DNA from 3 places in the Paenibacillus crassostreae genome. Region 1 is predicted to be linked to each of the others. Evidence: riboswitches for the same ligand, from Rfam matches in the RefSeq annotation. Region 1 holds a riboswitch; each other region holds the start of a gene.
The links. Region 1 has a riboswitch for cyclic di-AMP ahead of LPB68_RS11480 (C40 family peptidase). Riboswitches for the same ligand answer to the same signal wherever they lie in the genome.
Positions count from the first base shown of each region.

Region 2: linked by a shared signal. The riboswitch ahead of LPB68_RS09650 (hypothetical protein) and the one ahead of LPB68_RS11480 (C40 family peptidase) in region 1 are both predicted to bind cyclic di-AMP.
Region 3: linked by a shared signal. The riboswitch ahead of LPB68_RS09310 (alpha/beta fold hydrolase) and the one ahead of LPB68_RS11480 (C40 family peptidase) in region 1 are both predicted to bind cyclic di-AMP.

Region 1 covers NZ_CP017770.1:2,468,564-2,470,832, reverse strand. The annotation lists gene LPB68_RS11490 (c-type cytochrome) at 1-214, opposite strand, end outside; gene LPB68_RS11485 (GNAT family N-acetyltransferase) at 342-848, opposite strand; gene LPB68_RS11480 (C40 family peptidase) at 939-1,409, opposite strand; cyclic di-AMP (ydaO/yuaA leader) riboswitch at 1,414-1,551, opposite strand; gene LPB68_RS11475 (C40 family peptidase) at 1,844-2,269, opposite strand, start outside.
Region 2 covers NZ_CP017770.1:2,054,413-2,056,681, reverse strand. The annotation lists gene LPB68_RS09655 (hypothetical protein) at 1-65, shown strand, start outside; cyclic di-AMP (ydaO/yuaA leader) riboswitch at 430-627, shown strand; cyclic di-AMP (ydaO/yuaA leader) riboswitch at 712-894, shown strand; gene LPB68_RS09650 (hypothetical protein) at 1,019-1,414, shown strand; gene kdpF (K(+)-transporting ATPase subunit F) at 1,568-1,645, shown strand; gene kdpA (potassium-transporting ATPase subunit KdpA) at 1,703-2,269, shown strand, end outside.
Region 3 covers NZ_CP017770.1:1,978,601-1,980,869, reverse strand. The annotation lists gene LPB68_RS09320 (Na(+)/H(+) antiporter subunit F1) at 1-268, shown strand, start outside; gene mnhG (monovalent cation/H(+) antiporter subunit G) at 243-620, shown strand; cyclic di-AMP (ydaO/yuaA leader) riboswitch at 638-791, shown strand; gene LPB68_RS09310 (alpha/beta fold hydrolase) at 800-1,582, shown strand; gene LPB68_RS09305 (stalk domain-containing protein) at 1,892-2,269, shown strand, end outside.

The DNA of each region.
Region 1 (2,269 bases):
GGCCAGGGCCAACTCCGCCTTGCAATTGATCGCCATGGCAAGATATGCAATTGGCCTTTACTGACGCTTCAGCAGCAGTAGCATCTAATACAACTTCGGGCATACTCGGTTTAGCTTCCTTAGCGACTTCGCTTTTACCAGGCAGTGTGAACATAAGTATGATAGCTAAGGCACATGCGGCGAAGAAGAAACCACTCATGATATATTTTTGCATACTTTTCTTCCTTTCTTATGTAAGCTAATGACTTTATTATAACGGAATAGATACATACATCATAGCCATTGTGACAAAAAAATGAAGAAAAATCCACTATATATTGTATAAACGGCACAATAAAGTGCTATTTATCATAGCGATCAACAGATAATTGATAAACCATACAGTGAAATGGCTGTAATCCATCTGGGGTTAGTCGTTCATAATCATCTGTAATCTCAAACCCCGCCTTGTGATATACCCGAATGGCACGCTTGTTCCAAGTTAAAACTTCTAAGTCAATTTCATCCTCAGGTTTCCGCCGAATAGCTTCTCGGACGATAGATTGTACAAAACTGACACCCAACCCATTTCCGCACAAATCAGGGCAGAGGCTAATCCCGAGGCGAGTCACACCTACCAATGGAAAAAATTGTGCAAAACCGCATAGTTCTCCTTGAGCATTTAATACAGAGACATATTGTTCTTCGCGAATCAAAGGGTCACCAAATTCAATACCTAGCGCCTCCATTTGATCCCAAGGCATCCATCCGTAAATGTCGTAAGGAACAGGATAGTTCCAAGCCGATATCGATCGAGCATGCTCAGCTGTCATTACGGAAATCATAAATTCTGAGAGGGGCATTGTCATACTCCTTTCTGTTAGATAGATAGATGAAATGAAAAAACCTGTGGAGGAGATTATTTAAAATCCCTTCCACAGGTTGGTTGTAGGTATCATTTATTTGTCGATTGCGACAGATTCATATGTAGTATTACTCATGATTCTCTTAGCTCCAACGTAACGGTCATCCCAGTAATTTTCAGTGAGAGGAGTGATTGTGATGCCTTTTGATGAGGAAGAGTGTGCAAACTTACCATTGCCCACATATATTCCAACATGCGATATGCCTTTGCCAGAAGTATTAAAGAAAACTAAGTCGCCTTCTCTAAGATCACTACGCTGAACGGCTGTTCCCATATTAAATTGAGAACCAGATTGATGTGGCAAGTCGATACCTAACTTTCCATAGATATACATTGTGAACCCAGAACAGTCGAAGCCACTAGTGGTTACTCCACCACCTTGATAGGCAATACCTATCGTTGGTGCGATGACCTTATCCATCTGCGAATCTGCGAAAGCGCTTCCAGTCCCAATAGTAAATAAAATCGCTATTCCTAAAGCTACTGCTGAACATGTCTTTTTCAAAAAAAGTAACTCCTTCCGGTGCCTGCGAGGTTAGCTTAAGGATTCGGTTGAAGGTTCCCTATGATCCCTCTAATGCAAGATCAATTCACCCAAGACGGTTCCCCCACTTCCCTTTGTATCGGGAATTCGGCAGATATAATTTACATAAAAGTTACAATACTTATTACAAAGTTGTTACTATGTAATCACTGGAACTATTGTATCAGAGGAATGAGAATTTGGCAATTGTTTCATTCGAATTTGTTGTTATTTTCTTTATTTGAATCAATTTCATAATTACGCTAACAGACAGAATGAATCGCTCCGATGAAATTGATTCTTATATGAAAAAAAAATACCCGTAAGAGGCTGATACCTCTTACGGGTATTTCTAAGCAATATATAGGGTTGCTTAAATTTCAACTGTTTAAATTAAATGACTAATGAGTCTATTGTTAATTGTAAGTCGCTGCTTCATATTTCGCAGTACTCATGATTCGTTTGGCACCTACGTAGCGTTCGGCCCAGTAACTTTGACCGAGAGAGGTGATGATGACACCCTTAGAAGAAGATGAATGCGAGAATTTCCCATTACCTACATATACTCCTACGTGAGATACACCTTTTCCTGAAGTGTTGAAAAAGACTAGATCTCCAGCTCTTAGCTCAGCACGGGATACTTCCTGACCCATGTGGTATTGCGAAGCTGATTGATGTGGTAATGTGATACCTAACTTCAAGAAGACATAACGAGTGTAGCCGGAACAATCAAATCCATTTGTAGTCGTTCCCCCACTCTTGTAATTTACTCCAATGGTACTGTCAACAACTTTTTCTAAAGACGAGTCGGCAAAAACGCTACCTGTTCCGATGGTTAAAGC
Region 2 (2,269 bases), 410 kb from region 1:
ATGGAGGTGGGCCATTATTATCGCTCACTTCAGCTGTGGGCTCCATCGCAGTAGAGCGTCCTTAAGTCATCTACGAAAATAAGAACAATTAATTTATGAAATTTTAAGCTTTCTATCATCTCAATTTAAGCGAGAATATATATTCTAAAAGTACCCCCTTTTAGAATATATATTGACACAAGGTTCCGCCGGTTAGTTAACTGGCGGGGCCTATTTTGTTTATAGGGGTAAATCCCAAGAATCATCATAATAATCCAAAAATGAGATATAGAGAGCATGAACAAGCAGGAAGGAGAGAAATATCATTGTAAGCGCCATTATTAACCTGAATGATTGAAATTTCCTTTTAAGAAGGCCTCGAGTCACCTTTACACTAATTTGGGGCGGGTGTATGATTCATATCGAAATACAAATTGTTATTATTTTCAATTCTTAGTTTTGCTGAGTCCCTACCTTTAAGGTGGGGAACGGGGGAACCAAACGTAGCAACCTTTTTTCGGTGTGAGAGTCGAAATTAGGAAGCTACAGGGGTGAATCCTAGATAAGGCTATTAAGCCTTATCTAGGTAGAGCGACTCTCACCGCTCGAATCCGACAGCTAACCTCGTAAGCTTAAGTTTGAGAGAGGAATGATGAATCTTGTGATCGAAACTATCGATCGAAGGGCGCTCAAGCTGCTCTGCGGTTATTAATTGTGATGGATGTTGAAAGAATGTCTTGAACGCTGAATTCTGTGAAATTCAGAAACGGGGGAACCAATCGGAGATGTCTGCTGCGTAAACGCCGGATGTTTCCATGGGGTGAATTTTTCGGCTATTGTATTTCAAAGCCGGGAATAGGGCGACTCTCTCGCCCGAATCCGACAGCTAACCTCGTAAGCGTACAGGGAGAGGCAGCAAACCGCCTTCTGGCTGGTTCGTGGATTTATTTTGTCATGGACTAACAAAGAAGCTCTGGGAAAGCTACTTTTTCGCTGAGCTTCTTTTTTGTTGTCTTTAAACGTATAGGAGGACCTAATAATGGAAGATGATGTCATTTTGGTTATCGCTCCTAATGAGGACGGACGGAAATTCGTAAACCAATTAATTTATAATAAAAAGTCATTTGCGGTGCTGACTAACAGCCGTACAGAAGAACTGGATTACCTAGAAATGGGTGCAAAACATGTTGTTAGAATCGATACTTATATGACTAAAAAGTGGATTGTACCACATGTGGCAGTGGGAAGGATTTATATTTTCGAAAGTAGTCTTAACTTAAGTTGTAGATATCTTCAAATATGTCGTCCATGGACGACGCGTGAGATATACATTATAACCCGATACTCTAGCCCTCGAGGGGTCTATCGAGGAATGGGTGCAGATCATGTCATTTATACGAAAAATGGAGACGTTGGATTTCTCCTTGAGAAATAAGCTCAGGATGAATCATCAAAAATCTACTTGAGAGAGGGGCATTCCCATAATGATGGATGTCTATATGGTCATCACGTTAATTGTTGGATTTGGATTATTGTTATTGTTCACACATTGGTGCGGAACGTTGGTAGATAGAGGGGGCGGGGAACAATGATCGTTGTACTTGCATTGACCTTAGTCATCTTCATTTACCTGATATATGCGTTAATCAATCCAGAGAAATTCTAGGATTGCCATAATATTGTGAACTAACAGAAAATTCATCTCTATAGGAGGATATAAAGCATGGACTTACTGCAAATAGGAATTGTGATTGTCGTACTACTGTTGCTGGTGAAGCCACTCGGTACTTATATGTTTCATGTATTCTCCAATGAACCTAACCGAACGGATAAGGTTTTCGGTTCAACGGAAAATGTCATCTACAAGCTGATCGGATTAAGAAATCGTAATAGTATGAATTGGAAGAAGTACGTACTGAGTTTTATTGCTACGAATGCGGTGTTAATCGTTATTAGTTACGTACTCCTACGTCTTCAAGGATTACTGCCAGGAAATCCGAGTGGGAACGAGAATATGGAGGCTTCACTCGCCTTTAATACGATCATCAGTTTTATGACAAATACCAATCTACAGCATTATAGCGGCGAGAGTGGATTGACGTATTTAACCCAAATGGCATTTGTTACGATGATGATGTTCACATCGGCAGCATCAGGTTTAGCGATTGCGGTTGCATTTATTCGTGGGATTACTCGACGCGGTGAAGGATTAGGTAACTTCTTTCAGGATTTTACCAAAGCTATTATTCGTATCTTCATACCACTAGCTTTTATCGTTACGATCGTATTA
Region 3 (2,269 bases), 490 kb from region 1:
CTTAGTGATCCTATCTTTAGCGATATTCGCTTGTATGTACCGACTCATAAAAGGACCGTCACGTTCTGATCGGATTGTCGCACTGGACACGATAGGTATCAACCTGCTGGCTATGATCGCGGTCATTTCCCTACTACTGCATACAGAAGCTTTCATAGATATCATTCTATTGATCGGTATTCTAACCTTTATTGGTACAACAGCGTTGGCAAGATATATTGAAAGAGGTGTTGTCATTGAACATGGAGACGATGCGCATGATCGGTGAACTGTTGATTGTGTTAGTGATATTGTTCGGAGCATTATTTAGTGCAATTAGCGCTTTCGGAATGATCCGACTGCCGGATGTCTATTTGCGCTCGCATGCTGCGACTAAGAGTGCAACACTCGGTGTACTCTGTGTATTGATCGGGACGTTTTTCTATTTTATGTTCTTTCTTGATGTTATCAGCATCAAGTTACTGTTGGGTATTGTGTTCGTCTTTATTACGTCTCCTGTGGCTGGGCATTTGAATGGTAGAGCAGCTTATCGTTCAGGAGTTCCCTTATGGGATAAAAGTGTACAGGATGATCTGAAGATTGCGCTAGAACAGGAAAAAGAACGGCAAAGCCATTCATGACATGATCATTTCATAAAAAAGATATTTCGCTGAATTCCTTTTAGGGAGCGGGGGAACCAATCGTGAGGATGATCTTGTCTTCACATGGGGTGAATCTCGAATGTTCGAGTAGGGTTATTCTTTGAGCCCGAATCCGTCAGCTAACCCCGTAAGCGTACAAAGCGAGGAGTCGTTGAAACATGCCCCAGATTCTACTGAATGGGACTTCTTTATATTACGAGACATATGGAAGCGGTGTGTCCATCGTTTTTATACATGATCATCTTTCCTCACATCACATGTTTGATCCGCAAGTGGAATACTTTAGCACAAGAGCAAAGGTGATCGTACTAGATTTGAGAGGGAATGGTCAGTCAGGCAAAATGAATGTTGATGTCAATCGGATTATCGATACACAATGTGAAGATTTGAGAGAGCTACTAGAAAGATTAGGCATTTTCAAGGTTACACTCGTCGGTTGTTCCAGTGGGGGTGTTCTAGCTCGGAAGTTCGCGGATATTTACCCAGAACGGGTGAGAGCTTTAGTGTTAGTGGATAGCTATTTGTCTGCTAAGACGAGTAAACTATGGGAGATGTTTGAGACCTTCAGTTGGTTATCATATTATTTACCAGCGGTATTTTTGCTTCGTACACTAAGACTGACCTATCATCAATGGACTCCGGCTTATAAGATTATGAGAGAGGGTCTGCTGAACAAGCGACCTACAGAATTAATCAAACAACGTCTGGCTTTACGACAGATCGATTTGCGTGGTCATTCGGTGCGGCTTCAGGTGCCTATACTATGCGTGGCTGGCAGTCAAAATGAATGGGGTCTAAAGCAAATGAAGAACATGGTATCTGCGTTTCCCTATGCACAGCTCAAAATTGTTGATGATGCCATCTACCCAAGCCATCTGTGTCAGCCTCAATTGTTCAATCGACTGCTCTTGAATTTTTTGATTGACCAGCATGTTGTTTAGATAAATAACGGTATATGCTTGAGATAAAATAGAGAACCTTGATGACCAGATTTTTTGGACATCGAGGTTTTTCTTATTGTCCTATTAAGTATTCTGCATAATCGCCGATGCAGCTAAATCGGATTGCGCAGTTATGAAATTGATTCTCGATACTCTATTTCTTATATTGCCGTTTCTACTTGTAAATATGGTTTATATTTATGTGAATATATTATATCGCCAAACCTTTCATATTTTGGTAAAATGGTAGAATCGTTCATAGTTAATTTAACAGTCTTTATGAAATATTTAATAGAAAAGGAGATTCGAATGAAACGATTTACTCAAGTATTGTTATGCTCGGTGATAGCCATAGGTGGAATGTTCGCAATGGATAATAACACAACCGAGGCAGCTGAAGCTCAGGTCAGTATTGTCTTAGACGGATATCCACTACCATTTCCGGTACAGCCTAAGGTTATGAATGGAACAACTTTGGTACCTTTTCGAGCTATTGCTGAGGCACTAGGTGTCACCGTTAGTTGGAATCAGAATACACAGACGATTACGGCTTCCAAGAAGGATACAACTGGACTTACGCAAGTTGTACTTACAAAGGGAAGTACCAATGCAGAGGTTGACGGTGCAACTATGAAGTTATCTGCTCCAGTACAAACAGTGAGTGGAAGTACAATGATTCCGCTAAGC